2 regions of the Shimazuella sp. NTD247 genome follow, and region 2 is predicted to be linked to the other one. Evidence: riboswitches for the same ligand, from Rfam matches in the RefSeq annotation. Region 2 holds a riboswitch; the other holds the start of a gene.
What was found. A riboswitch is a leader RNA that binds a small molecule or an ion and turns the genes downstream of it on or off. The one in region 2 is predicted to bind S-adenosylmethionine.
Positions count from the first base shown of each region.

Region 1: it holds a riboswitch for S-adenosylmethionine, as region 2 does, so the genes downstream of both, AC5WOC_RS00380 (methionine ABC transporter ATP-binding protein) here and AC5WOC_RS04530 (homocysteine synthase) in region 2, are expected to answer to the same signal.

Region 1 is NZ_JCAJZU010000001.1:75,362-82,894, forward strand. Features, by position in the region: gene AC5WOC_RS00355 (carboxylesterase/lipase family protein) at 582-2,063, opposite strand; gene AC5WOC_RS00360 (hypothetical protein) at 2,534-2,692, opposite strand; gene AC5WOC_RS00365 (hypothetical protein) at 2,735-3,190, opposite strand; gene AC5WOC_RS00370 (TetR/AcrR family transcriptional regulator) at 3,318-3,896, opposite strand; gene AC5WOC_RS00375 (DMT family transporter) at 4,095-5,036, opposite strand; SAM riboswitch class I at 5,796-5,897, shown strand; gene AC5WOC_RS00380 (methionine ABC transporter ATP-binding protein) at 6,003-7,022, shown strand; gene AC5WOC_RS00385 (methionine ABC transporter permease) at 7,012-7,533, shown strand, end outside.
Region 2 is NZ_JCAJZU010000002.1:47,559-55,091, forward strand. Features, by position in the region: gene AC5WOC_RS04520 (carboxymuconolactone decarboxylase family protein) at 1-159, shown strand, start outside; gene metA (homoserine O-acetyltransferase MetA) at 504-1,403, opposite strand; gene AC5WOC_RS04530 (homocysteine synthase) at 1,420-2,700, opposite strand; SAM riboswitch class I at 2,771-2,883, opposite strand; gene AC5WOC_RS04535 (nucleotidyltransferase domain-containing protein) at 3,122-3,280, opposite strand; gene AC5WOC_RS04540 (hypothetical protein) at 3,430-3,846, opposite strand; gene AC5WOC_RS04545 (PqqD family protein) at 4,204-5,421, opposite strand; gene AC5WOC_RS04550 (hypothetical protein) at 5,926-6,192, opposite strand; gene AC5WOC_RS04555 (DedA family protein) at 6,735-7,337, opposite strand.

The DNA of each region.
Region 1 (7,533 bases), on a different contig from region 2:
ATTGCGAGCGAGAAAACCCACGGTTTAAATCGTGGGATGAAAGCGAGCGTTGAACGAGGGTAAGGAATTTTCCTTCACTAGTTCAATCTTTGGAAAAAGCAAATTCACAAACAAACATTCCCATGTTAAATATATGTATAGTTGTGACAGACGAAAACCAAGTTTGCTCGCGGCAAAGAAGAAATCAACAAACATAAACCGTGGGGCGCACGGGGTTAGCTTGGTAATGAAATAGTCATGAGGCTATCGTCCCAAGAATCCAACGGCTTTAGCCGTATGGAGTTGTCAAAAAGAAATCATAGTATCTAAAAAAGAAAATTTGTGCATCGAAACAGAGTTTCCATACAAATAAACCAACTACTAGTATGTTAAGCAGTTGGTTTATTTGCTCTATTCATGATGAATCCTAATCGTTCTCTTGCAAAGGAGGAGAATTATCAATGGGACTCGTTGTTTTAGGTTCCATATATAATGTTTGATTTAATGGCATCTGCCTTATACTAATTAACATCTAACTTCACTCAATTGACCTACAAAGCATGACGTTTCTTGTAAATCAATGCACTTAATTATTCTATTTTTCAGAAGCGATTTATCTCAGCTAAGTCACCTACAGTGCCAATAACAGAAGCATATCGCATGGTTTTTCTCTGATTTGGCTCATAAGACGGCCATGGGATGGAAACACCAGGATTGCCAGTTCGTATAAACCCTATCCAAGCACTACTAATAGCAGCTGATAAATCAGCAACAACCTCTGAATCAGCCCCTTGCAACATCGGCGCATCACTACATGCTTCGAGATTTCCGAAAACAAATGGCACTTCTAGACAATGGCAGGCTTTAAGGGGAGATCCAGGTGGTGCCCAATCAAACTGATAAACCCAAGCACGACAGCCAGCTTTATGAACTGCTTCCGCTAACCTAAGAGAAGGAAACAGAAAAGTATAGTCAGTCATCAAGTCAGATAGCAGATCGATATTTGTGCTGCCGGGTCTTCGTTGGCGGTATTGCTCGAGTGCATCTTTTTTCCCAGTTAAAGCAATAAAACGCTCATGCACCAAAGCTGGATCAGGGTCTTTCATGTTTCGAAAAAGAGTATTACCCTCTTCAGTAGTGGTACCAATAATGAGATCAACACCTGCTTTAGCCGCACCTTGTGCAGTCTTCTCAATAAAACGATCAGTAGTAGAAAGAGAATCGAATACTGGCATAAAAGGGAGAGCAACTTCACCAAAACGCGTAATTTCCTGAGCCAATTTTTCCGATGCTTGTATGATTTGAGTAGACGATATGGCATTCAATTGAGTGATGATTACTTTTGGATCACTCTGATCAACATTCAAAATATCCAGAAACCGCTTGCCATATTCAAATGCTTCTGCTTCCGATCTAGGAGGAAGACCTACGGACGCACTTTGTAATATAGCTCTTTGGAAAAGACCATGAGCTTCTGGCATTGCCAGTAGGCACATAATTGCATTTGCTCCTGCTGATTGTCCCATAACAGTGATCCGTTCAGGATCACCACCAAAGCACGCAATATGATCTTGCACCCATCTCAGAGCGGTAAGAATGTCATAAAACCACATTTTCCCATCGCTAACCCCAGGATAATGCAAAAATCCAAAAGCACCCAGTCGATAATTAACTCCCACGGTAACGATGTTTCCATCGTTAGAAAGTTCTGCTCCGTCGTACCAGTCTAGCGACCCAGCGCCAGTCATATAATGTCCGCCATGTATCCAAACGGCAACAGGACGTTTTTCCACATCAATGGCAGGCGTGGAAATCGTGAGGGATAAGCAGTCTTCTCCTTGTGGCAGTTCAGGAGAATCTCCGACTACATTGCGTATTGGAGAAGGAGGTTGGGGTGCAATATTGCCATGTATATTTGCATCTCGAATTCCCGTCCAAGCAGATACAGGGCGTGTAGGCGAAAAGCGAAATTCCCCTTCAGGTGCATCAGCATAAGGAACACCACGAAACTGAATTACACCTTTCCTCCGAATACCTTGAAGCGCACCAAGAGTGGTTTGTACGATCAGTGATTCGTTTCTCATAAAAAATATCTCCTTTACTTTTCCTAGTGAATATGGTGGGGCTTTTTGAATTCGCTAAATATATGTGATATAAAAATATTTTGTATATTACGATAGAATTTCTCGATGATTCCTCTCTTCTGGCGTATATTAGATTAAGTTTTCAAGAACTTAAGTCCTTTATAATACATGGAGATGATCTCATTATTTGCATTTCTGTCAAAGTATACATAATCCATCGTTCCTTTCAATAGAAATATATCTTTTTGAAATAGGTTTAACATTATTGGAGAAGTAAGAACTTGTGCTTGCAGTTGATTTCCGTTTATATCGATAGAGATAAATTCATAGTCTCAGATTGATAATTACCCATATATTGTAAAAACTGTTTTTCCACTTTCATAATAATTAATAGGAGAATCCTCAGGCAATCGGATCATGCGAGGAGAGTTTTCCTCATCACGAAAACCAAAACCTTTTTCATAGAAAACCTAACCATCTTTTGCAAGTCCAATTGCTATACAAGGTAAGTTTGACTCTCTCATTCCTATTTCTACATAATCTTCAAATATATCAATCCTGTGCTTATTTTTCATAAATCCCCTACTCCAAAAGTTTTTTGTCTCTTTGCTTTTTTCATCAAAACCCATTTGGTACTCACTTGTCTTAAGCATTTATCGAAAGTATGGAACTCATGCTTTCGGAGTTTTCCATAGCAGAATGACGACCAGAAGTCCTGCTAGGCACGGTAGCAATCCAACCAAGCCTAACAACGGCGGCAGGCCAGTGTCTCCGGAAGTGTCTTTTACAAGTAGATTGAATAGAGCGATGATCGTACTGAGTATGAACATCCCAGTTGCCGCCCATCGGGTCCATCGTTTGTCTTCTCTGGAGCCCCAAATCACATTAAGCCAACTGAGGATGCCCAGCACTCCAATGATGGACAAATAGATAAGATAGATCATAACTGCTGAGTCAATGCGCGATTGACTGTATGAAGGGTAGCTGTCCTTGATGTGGTTTGCTAGTACGTGGACAGTGAAATGGTCAACATACAAGATGATCATGGTTATAATGGTAAGCACAAGACCAGCATACATTGCAAGGATAGCCGATCTCTTAGATGGAGAGTTTGTGATCGATTCCATACTATTCACCTCATTCAAATTTCTATAAACTGTGGAACAACAACTTACTGATAAGTTAAGATTCGATAATGAATGAATTATAAAATATTCATTCACTCAAAATCAAAAAAACAGGGGTGATCATACACTATTTTTGGAAATTAGTTAAACCCCTTATGATAAATTCTGCTAAATACAGAATAATTTGCGGAAAATGTTGAATCCCGATTTCTTCCTTATGTGTATCGATATAGACTAATGAATCGAAAAAAGCAAGAAGCAGTTCATCATCTATATCTTCTCTTATTCGGCCCTCCATTTTCCATTTCTTAAATAATTCCTTATACATATTAGGCAAGGAATCATTACTCTCTGCACTTTCTTTATGGTAGATTTTTTCCAATTTGTGAAAAAAATCCGGGTTATACCATTCTTTCAGTATTGGATTTGAATGGATGGCATGTATGTTTTGTTCTACTATTTCTTTTACAATGGAAACAGGATCTTGATTCAGATCAAGAGATTCCATGATCGCCTTTTTCAGTTGCTCGTTTTCTTTTGTGTAGATTTCTACGAACAGTTTTTCTTTTGATGGATAGTAGTTATAGAACGTACCAACTCCGATACCAGCATTTTTAGCGATGTCGGAAATGTTCGTATCTTTAAACCCTTTTGTCAAGAATAACTCTTTTCCACATCGGAAAATATCCGCTTTTTTATCCTTCAATAAACCCCCCTCTTTCGAATGAATATTATTTAATTCATTCATATTAAAGCAGAGACTTCCCTTTTTGTCAATTCTACATAGGGGTTAATTTAAACCCTTATTTTTGAATGAAACACCAAATCATTCGGTGATACTTTTCTCGTCATCTATGAAATATTAAACATCATAACTGATTCCGAGTAATGTGGAACAAAGGGATTATGAAGTAATTCCCGATATCACTTGTTCTTTATTTTTTGTTCTCTTATTCACCACCATGATACCAAGGCAAACGAGAACCAGTCCACCAAAAGTCAAGATACTCAATTTTTCAGACAGGAGGATGGAAGAATAAAACACACCAAATATCGGGATCAAAAAAAGAAAGACAGATGCTTTGCTCACTGGATGATAGCGAAGTAAAATATTCCAAAAAAATGTTCCGATCAATGCTACCAATGATAAGTAGACAAACGTAAGTCCTGATTGAATATCAAAATGAAAAGGTAAAAAACCAGCTTTCCAAATACCTACACTGATAAGGCATAAGGAACCGACAAACAATTGATAAAAGGTGATGATATCAATTTCAAATCTAGCAGATTCGTGCCGTGCTAATAGATTTCCTGAAGCAGCTGCTAAATTAGAGAGGAGCAGTAAAATTTCTCCCAGTCCAAATCCTATCTCCATGGAAATCGAATGCAGACTCACAACGACGATCCCTAAAAATCCGATGCTGATGCCCAATGCTTTGCGTAAATTCAACCGATCATTTGTATCAATAAAGTGTGCTATCAAAATTTGAAACAAGGTTGAAGTTCCTGTAAGTATAACCGTAGTCATACTTGAGGAGATGCTTACTCCTACATAGAAGAAAATATATTGCAAAAAGTTTTGTACAAATCCGACTTTGCTCAAAGAGCGAAATGCAGAGCGCTGGAAGACACGTTTTTTGCTGATGAGTCGAATAAAAACGTACAGAATAAGCGCAGATAAGAGGAAGCGATAACCAGCAAAGACAAGTTCTGTACTATAGTCATGTGTCTGGATGGATAGCCATTTATAGCTGAGTTTGATAAGAGGAGCTGGACTCGCCCAAAGTAACGTAACGATCAAAATGGTTGCACTAAATCCTAGCGGGTGGGTGACAAACTTTTTCATATCGTTCTTTCCTTCCTCCATAATTTCGAATCTTGTTTTTTAGAGACATGAATGAATATTAATATATTCATTCATATTAGAGCAAAGTCTTTCCTTTTTGTCAAGTTGAACACGGTTACGACAGTTGATATGATTTCAATCAAGTGTTTTTGTTCGTATTTCGAGCGAGAAAATCCACGGTTTCAATCGTGGGATGAAAAGCAGCGTTGTTCGAAACCCCAAAAAAAGGGGTTGCAAGAACAACAAATCTTTGTATATTAGAACACATGATCGGTGATCATCCTACTGGTAGTAGGTTTGTTCTTTGAAAATGTAGTGGTATAGGGTTTCGGTGGCAAATGGATACGTCTCCCACCGAGTAAAACCATTAGAGGCAGGAAAAGAACTAGAGCGCTGGTAACAGGCGTTCCGCCCATGTGGGTACACTTCTAACTGCATGGGATGGGCTGATGAGACAGCCCCAAACTTAGGAGTTGCACAAAACAGAAATGGACGCATGTAGCAGAACTACCTAAGAATCCCACGACTTTAGTCGTGGAGAGTCTCAAAAAGTTGATTTCTAAAAAATCATTTAATTCAATATCAATATCTAAATTGGTTCTATCCCTTCATTAATTGATTGTTTTTCCTAAGCTCAATTAACTGTATTGTGTTGGCAGTATATCTAACTGTATAATTTTCTTTTTAATTACAGTGATTCCTAAAAACAGATTGACATACTTTGTATTTAAATATAAAATGAAAAAAATTAAATATCACTTCTTATCGAGAGAGATGGAGGGACTGGCCCTTTGATATCTCAGCAACAGATCATTTGATACTGTGCTAATTCCAGCAAGCGGAATGCTTGGAAGATGGGAAGAGTTACTTAAATGAACGGATAAACATTTAAAACGCCTCTTTCTATTTTTAGAAAGAGGCGTTTTTTGTTTTTCGTTTAAACTTTTTGTGAGAGGAGGAAGAAGATTGATTGAATTAGTAGATATCAGCAAACGCTATCCTGGTTCACCTGCCGTAGATGCTTTAAAGGAAGTATCTCTTCATGTGCAAAAAGGAGAAATTTTTGGTGTTGTCGGTGTAAGTGGAGCTGGGAAAAGCTCTTTGCTCCGTTCAGTTAATTTCTTGGAGAAACCAACTTCAGGAGAAGTCAAGGTTGATGGTATCTCTTTATCTACTTTGTCAGCAAATCAACTCCGAGAAACACGTAGAAAAATAGGAATGATATTTCAGCAGTTTCATTTGTTAGAAACAAAGACGGTGTTTCACAATGTGGCTTTACCACTCTATTTAACTGGAAAGAAAAAAGGAGAGGTAGAGAATAGAGTACTCGAATTGCTTGATTTTGTTGGTCTTGCGGATCGGGTAGATTATTATCCCGGACAGCTTTCAGGCGGACAAAAACAACGAGTTGGGATTGCTAGAGCTTTAGCAACTGATCCTCATATTTTATTGTGTGACGAAGCAACATCTGCCCTTGATCCTGATACAACTAAGTCCGTACTTGATCTATTACGTAGGGTGAATAAAAACTATGGAATTACCATTTTATTAATCACACATGAAATGGATGTTGTTCGCAAACTTTGTGATCGGGTTGCGGTTTTGGATCAGGGGAGGATTGTAGAGCAAGGTTTTGTCTACGATGTATTTACCAATCCAAAATCAGATACAGCAAAACGGTTTGTGAGTACAATTTTTCAACAACAACTTCCAATAAGTATTCGAAGTTTATTAAAAGAACAAGTAAAGATTTATCGCATTACATTTACCGGGAGTAATGCAACAGAGCCTTTGATTGCAGAAACAATCAGAAAATTCCAGACCAATATCAACATTTTGCAAGGAAATATAACCGAATTGCAAAGTAGGCCTTTTGGAGATTTGTTAATCAGTATTGAAAGTGATGAAAAAAAAGTGGAAGAAGTTATTCGTTATTTAAAAGATAGAAAAGTATTTGTAAGGGAGGTGAAAGGAGATGGTGTTTGATTGGGCTGTTTTTTGGCCGCAGTTAGTAGATGGCATTTTGGCAACGCTTATTATGGTTTTTGTATCGCTTGTATTTTCCATACTTCTAGGTTTTCCATTAGGCGTTGTACTCGTAGTGACAAGATCGGACCATATTTTGGAAAATAAAGTTGTGTTTACGATATTAAATACCATCATCAATATATTTCGGTCAGTCCCATTTATTATTTTATTGGTTGCCATTATTCCTTTTACTCGTTTGGTAACCGGTTCATCAATAGGCACTGCGGCAGCGATTGTTCCTCTTATTTTTTATGCAGCCCCTTATTTTGCACGTTTAGTAGAAAATTCTTTATTAGAAGTAGATAACGGAGTGGTGGAGGCAGCCCAAGCGATGGGTGCTACTCCTTGGCAAATCATTTGGCGATTTCTTTTGCCGGAATCCCTGAGCTCTCTATTTTTAGCGGCGACGATTGCTACGATTGGATTGATTGGTGCCAGTGCAATGGCAGGTGCAGTTGGCGGAGGTGGA
Region 2 (7,533 bases):
TTACCAAATGTAATTGTTCAACAAAAAGCTCTGCAACATGCACTGGATAACGACATATCAGAAGAAGAAATTCAAGATGCTATTTTAGTAACGGCTGCGATGAAAACAGGTGGAGCAGTTTCTCATGCTGCCGAATTAGTCAGTGAATACAATGAGTAAACAGAAGTTATCTTTGACAAATCAATCTTATTTGATGTGGATTATTCCTGTGCTGTTTCTTATATGCTAGGAATTTTTTGGAAGGGCTGATGACAATATGGAGTAGTAAAAATAGATCAACATGCAATCGATGTACAACAAGACCTGACAGATACTTTCTTTAAACTAAAAGTGCTGCCGAAAAATGTAAATATTAACTCATCTATCAATAAAACCCCAAACTCGCTTCCTGACAGTGTAAAATAAAAACGAAGGAGAACATCTGTCCTTCGTTTTTATTTTTGTTTCATTTAAAACTATTTTCTAACAACAAAAAGACACCGATTTTTGATCGGTGTCTTTTTTTATTTCAATATTTGCTGGTAAACATAATAGTTTAGCCAATTGCTAAAAAGAAGGTTAGCGTGCGCCCTCCACAAATGAACGGGCAGATGTTTGGGATCATCTTCCGGGAAATAGTTTTCTGGGAGATCAATGTGGATATCTTTTTTTGTATCTCGTATATACTCTTCTCGCAAAGTAAGTAAATCATATTCCGAGTGGCCAGTAACGAATACTTGCTTCTTATCCGTACTTGCTATGAGATATATTCCTGCTTCATCTGACTCTGATAATATTTCTAGATTCGGGATTTTCTCTATATCCCCACTCCGAATGTCCGTATAACGAGAATGCGGAGCATAAAATATATCATCAAAACCACGTAACAACTCTGTATTTGATTTCGTAACCTTGTGCTTATATATCCCCGACAACTTCTTTGCTAATGGGTACTTCTGAATGCCATAATGAAAATATAATGCAGCTTGTGCACCCCAGCATATATGCAAGGTAGAAGTTACATTGCTACTTTTCCACCGCATGATCTCTGTGAGTTCTTCCCAATAATCCACCTGTTCATATTCCAAATGTTCCACAGGTGCTCCTGTGATAATTAATCCATCAAAATACTGCTCCTTGATTTCTTCAAAGGTTTGATAAAACATTTCTAAATGACTTGGCGGTGTATTTTTGGAAGCGTGGGTTTGCAGATGCAGAAAACTCACCTCCAGTTGCAAAGGAGAATTACCAAGCAAACGGAGTAACTGCGTTTCTGTTGTTATTTTCGTTGGCATGATATTTAAGATCATAATTTTGAGTGGTCGTATCTCTTGATGGAATGCTTTTTCTTCAGGCATTACAAAAATATTTTCTTTTTGAAGGATTCCAGTAGCTGGAAGGTTATCTGGAATCTTGATCGGCACTACCCTTCCCTCCCATTTATTGTTGGCTTTTTGCTAATGCTTGTGCCAAATCTTCAATAATATCGTCAATCGACTCAATCCCAACAGATAGACGAATGAGATCTGGGGTCACACCAGCTGCTTTTTGTTCTTCTTCTGTTAGCTGTTGATGCGTTGTACTTGCTGGATGAATAATAAGTGATTTTGCATCTCCTACATTTGCTAGGTGGGAGAATAAAGAAACATTTTCAATCAATTTTCTCCCTGCCTCTGCTCCCCCCTTAATCCCAAATGTAAAGATCGCACCTTGACCGTTCGGTAAATATTTTTGTGATTTTTCAAAGGATGGATGATTTTCTAATCCGGGATGATTCACCCAATCAACACTCTCATGCTTCTCTAAAAATTCAGCCACACGCAAAGCATTTTCGCTATGTCGTTCCATGCGGAGGTGAAGTGTCTCTAATCCTTGTAGTAACAAAAATGCATTAAATGGTGAAATAGAAGCTCCTGTATCTCGCAGTAACTGCACTCGTGCTTTTATAATATAGGCCAAAGATCCCAATGCTTGAGTATAGGATACACCATGATAGCTAGGATCCGGCTCTGTCAAATCAGGAAACTTGCCATTACTCCAATCAAACTTGCCAGAATCAACGATGATACCGCCGATACTTGTGCCATGTCCTCCAATAAACTTTGTCGCGGAGTGAACAATGATATCCGCTCCAAATTCAAATGGCCTGCTTAAATATGGAGTAGCAAAAGTATTATCGATAATAAGCGGAATTCCAGATTCATGAGCTACATTAGCAACTGCCTCTACATCCAACACATCTAACTGTGGATTGCCGATAATCTCGGCAAAAACAGCCTTCGTCTTATCAGTTATCGCACTACGAAAATTGTTAGGATTGGTTTGATCTACAAAATGCACGTGAATGCCCAGTTTGGGAAGTGTATGTCGAAATAAGTTATATGTCCCACCATAAAGATTGCTAGAAGCGACAATCTCATCACCTGCCCTGGCAATATTTAAAATGGAGTAAGTAATTGCTGCTTGACCCGAACTGGTAGCGAGTGCTCCAACACCGCCTTCCAGCTCAGCGACCCTTTTTTCTAGAATATCGGTTGTAGGATTCATAATACGAGTATAAATGTTGCCGAATTCCTTTAATGCAAACAGATCTGCAGCATGCTGGGTATCATCAAAGACATAAGAAGTTGTCTGATAAATAGGAACAGCCCGCGCATTTGTTGCAGGATCAGGTGCCTGCCCTCCATGCACAGAAATTGTCTCAGGTCGAAATGTACTCATGTTATTTCCTCCTTTTTTAGCAAACAAAAAACCCCTTCCTTATCCAGAAGAGGCTTGGTTACAGATCCGCATCTTATCTGTTAGAGACAAGTAGTCTCTACAGGAATTGGCACCTTCTAGTGAATCAATCACTAGGGTTGCCGGGCATCATCGGGCCAGTCCCTCCGCCTCTCTGGATAAGAGATTTAACAAATATTCAGTTAAACAATAGGTTTACTTAATTATAGTCGTTTTCTTCCAGCTCATCAATATTCAAGTGTAAAAAATGGAGATATTTACAAAATCTCAATATTGGACTGCAAATTTATTCAACTTACCTTCTATTAGGGAGAATAACAACGACACTACCTTGTCCTTATCCAGATCCAGCTGTTCTTGCAAAATGGATGGATGTTGAAACCACATTGGAATAACTGCTAAATCAGTGCTTTTCAGGATTCAATTGATTAAATAACAAGTATGCATCTAAATCAGAGTCAGCCTTTTCCTCCCCTCTCGCATAACTTCCAAAAATGACAATCGCTTTGATGGAATCAAACCGCTCAGTCATATAATTTGTAAATGTAGTGATAAGGGACAATCGAAATCTCTCTCCTTTACCCAAAAAACCCCGCTCAGCATTTTATGATGGTGGGATTTCGTTTATTTTTAGCGAAGATTTATTTTTGTTTTGATCCCTCCTGCTCGCAATGGGCAGGAGGGGTTAGTAGCTAGTGGAGAAAAGATGACCTACCGCCACCGACCTCCAGTTACTGCACCGAGCATGGCAATGTACAAATCGTCCCGTTTGTGGCGGTCGATCTCCGTGACCTCGTTGACCTTATCCAGTGACGCTACGCGAATACTCTCGTAATTGCTACCCGCTTTGCTCTCTTCATTTCGCAGGGTCTTCATTCGGTTGAGATTCTGTCCATGAGCCTTGGACTTGGCATCTCCCTTTTGGTGGTCCTTACTGTTGTTGTACTGGTTGATTTCGATGCTCAGACCCTCGATATCATCCAGAATCTTCAGTTGTGCCAGCTTGGCCTGACCAGTCTTGAAGGCAGCTTCAGCCAGCGTGCGCACTGCTGTAGGATCAAAATCCTTTGTCTTCGAAGCGAACATTCGCAGAAGCTCGCCCACAGTTGCAGGAGGTGTCTTAGCCATGGTGTTCTCTTTCTCACTAGACAGATAGCCATGGATGTAGGCTATGATCTATTGTATCAGATGAATAGAAAAATTGAGAATAGAATGCTCCAAAATCTAACAACTTTTAAAAACAGGAAATTGAGTAGTTGCAGCACGTTTTGGTGACCCATCATGCAGAGAAAACGTCAGAGATTTGTGCTGGTTTAATTACAAGAGGGTAAAAAGGTAAGTGAGTTTCATTTTGATTTATCGATGTATATTTTGTTGTTATTGACCAAACAAATGCGGATGCAATTACAATATCTCCATGATAGGTGTGATCAAGAGGCTGAGTAATTATACTCAGCCTTAGACTTATGTCAATTAACGATTATGTTAATCATTCCCAAGATTTTGTTTGTTATTGCCCAACGCTCTACTCCATGACCATAATAAAATGGCAAATGGGACAAGCGTGATCAAAATGGTTAGCACTCCATCGACTAAAGACCAAGAGAAAAAAGTTGAAATAATTAATTTGTTCCAAGATTGGGTGATAAGCAAATAAGCTGCTGGAATAGTATAGGTTAAGAACAGAAAGATAGCCCAACACACTCCAAAAATGTAAAACCAAACATAACCCCTAATAAATCTCTTTTCACGGTTTGAAACCTGTGATAGCTCTTCTAATTCTTCCGACTTTACTCTTTTGAACCATTTTCTTACGGTCAAACGCGTATAATGTAATAAATTATTACTATTTAACATGATGGCTATCAGGTAATAAATGTCCGTTTCCATAAAAAAGAGGAATTGATATCCGATTCCTAGCCATAGCCCCAGATTTAAATAACGAATTAGGCTAATTTGAAAAGATGAAAAAGAAAAGACTCCTAAATCTTGAAGCCAAAGAAGTAAAACACAGAGAATTACAAGTGTAAAATCAAACATAATCCCTGCAAGGATAGGTTTGTATCGTTTTTTTCTTGGTAGTAAAACAATTCCTGACATATCTGTTTCTGCCACTGGGAAGACAAGCCGATGACTAAAACCGATACGACCATCCACTCCGAGAGAACGAGCCGCTAACAAATGAGAGACTTCATGTAAAAATAGAAGAAAAAAATTAATAAAAAAGAAAAGAATGAGAATAACTGATTGGGAACGACCTATGAAAAAATCTTGGTATCTTGGTATATAATCCGGATTAAAGACTGTAAGAAATACACAAAAAATAAATAACAAGGAAACGAAAATGTAGCTGTAACGATTAAACAAGAGTTGACCAATTCGACTTGTTAACCAAGGAAACTGCTCCTTTTGCTCCACTTTCTCATTTACTACTTTTTCATCAATCTGATAAATAAATGGATACTCATGAATTAAATCTTCTACAAATCCAACAACATCGATCTCTTGCTGCAACTGCTGTTCCATGATATGTTTCGTTTCGCCTACTGTTTTTCCTTCTCCCAGTAGCTCTATAATCTGGATCGCCATCTTTGGTAGAATAATAAACTCTCCAAGATCAAGGCGCCCAATCAAAACTTCATCCTCGTTTTCTTCTCTACTCGAAAGACGATGAAATTGACATATGCTGTCTATTGTTACCACTTCGATGTCACCTACTTTGATCAAAGAAGCCACTGTCCAGAGCGGATAGTGGCTTCTTTGATCTTAAACTAAATTTAGTAATGGCAGCGGTTTCACTTTTATAAATTTTTGCCATCCATACAAACTTCATTCATCCATCATTTGAATTATTCCAGAGATTTGGTTGGTTTCACTTTTGCTACTTTTTTAATTTTAATTTTCAATCAGGTAACCCCCTTAAATTTGGAGTTTTAATGATAAAGAATATACTTATAATTAGTATAGTTCTTATTTGTTAATGTATAAAAAATAATATATATAGTCAATATACTTGATAAAATTATTTTCTATTCCATTTAGAATGAACCTCTCCCAGATGCGACTACAATATCTACCATGATAAAGATGATGAAAGGATGAGTAGAATTACTCATCCTTCTGGTGCTTCTTTATATTTCGTTGGTTTGAACATATTTGGAGTCTGGGTAGCCGCAAGCAACTACCCAGACGAGAACCACGCGACTTTTACTTAATGCAAATCTGTACGTTGGAGCCATGAATGGTTTTGGTACCAGTGTCATTAGGTTTGTAAATGCGTTCCATTTTTCCTGAAAGAAATACAACTACCTTTCCAGGGTGACTCTTATCATCTGAAGAATAGATCTTGATCGTGATCTCACCAATGTCTACCCACTCTTGATCCATAACGCTAACATTCTTCTTCTTATCCCAACCGTTTGGGAGGTTTTTGATAGAGACACGCCGGTTCTTTGTTGACTGGTAATCAGGCATGGAAACTCCATTCAATCAAGTAGAAATGCTGGCTCTCAGCATTCTCATTTTATTATAAAACAAAATTCCATAAAGGGAATAGTCATAAAAATAAATATATTCCATTCATCGCATTACAATCTATTCCGATAATATTGTTACTAATTCTATACGTAACAAACTTTTTAGCAACATTTCGATATCTTTTTTATTAAATTTGAGCTCTGGGTAATCGTTCTTGATCACCCAGAGCCAAAGTCCTACCTGACTCCTCACTTAAAACAAATCTCTACCTCTGTCCCAGGGATTTTGTAAGATTTCTTTGCGGGATTATTAATATCAACCTCACTTACATCAGAGACACCCTTCCGTTCTTCTGATAGATGATAATTTCGTAGTTACCGAAAAAAATCGATTCCTGACTTCCACTGAACAGCTTAAAATCATCTAGGAGGTTCTTGGTCGTTACATCTGTGTTATTTTCAGACAGGTACGAAGCCGTGAAGACTTCCCTTCTTCACTTGCCGACCTTCAGCAGACATGCATTATTATATCAAATTTATTTAAATTCTAGAGCTGCTCTTTCTTTTTTTCACTATCCATACCCCAACCAGAGTGACTATCACAACAAGAGTAAAAAGCAAAATCCCTTTATGCATCAAAATTGTATACTCTTTCCAGTGTTCTCCAAATAAGAGTCCGAGATTGATAAACACCATAACCCAAATGAAACATCCAATAAAAGCATAGGTAAAAAAAGTCCAATAAGTCCACCGGCTGATTCCAGCATAAATTGCAGTCAAATGTCGTATCCCTGGTATAAAAAATCCAAAAATAATCGTTATCTTGCCAAAGCGCTCAAACCATGCTTCTACTTTTTCATATCTTTCATGGGTAAGTCCAATCCGTTTTCCATATCGATGTAAGAAAGGCAGCCCCAAAAATCTTCCGATCAAAAAGCTAAATGTTATTCCGACCATACTTCCAATAAAAGCAGTTAACACAGTCAAAACATAATTCAACTGATGAAGTTTGATGAAATATCCAGCGAAGGTCATTAAAAATTCATCTGGAATTGGTATTCCTACCATCCCAAACATTAAAAGTCCAAAAATACCGATATATCCATAATGATGAACCATGTGAAACATATGATGTAACCACATATCCTATCCTCCTCTCTTCAGTTTTGCCTTTTTTAAACAAAAAGAATCCAAACCAATAAGGATTTGGACACTTTTTTGCCTATATTTCTATTTATTTATACATTATTGTTACTGTCTGAATAGCTGCAAGGCAACTACCCGGATGAAATCCAAATGGATCACTTCTTAATGATGACCTTCAGATCAGTTCCTGGAA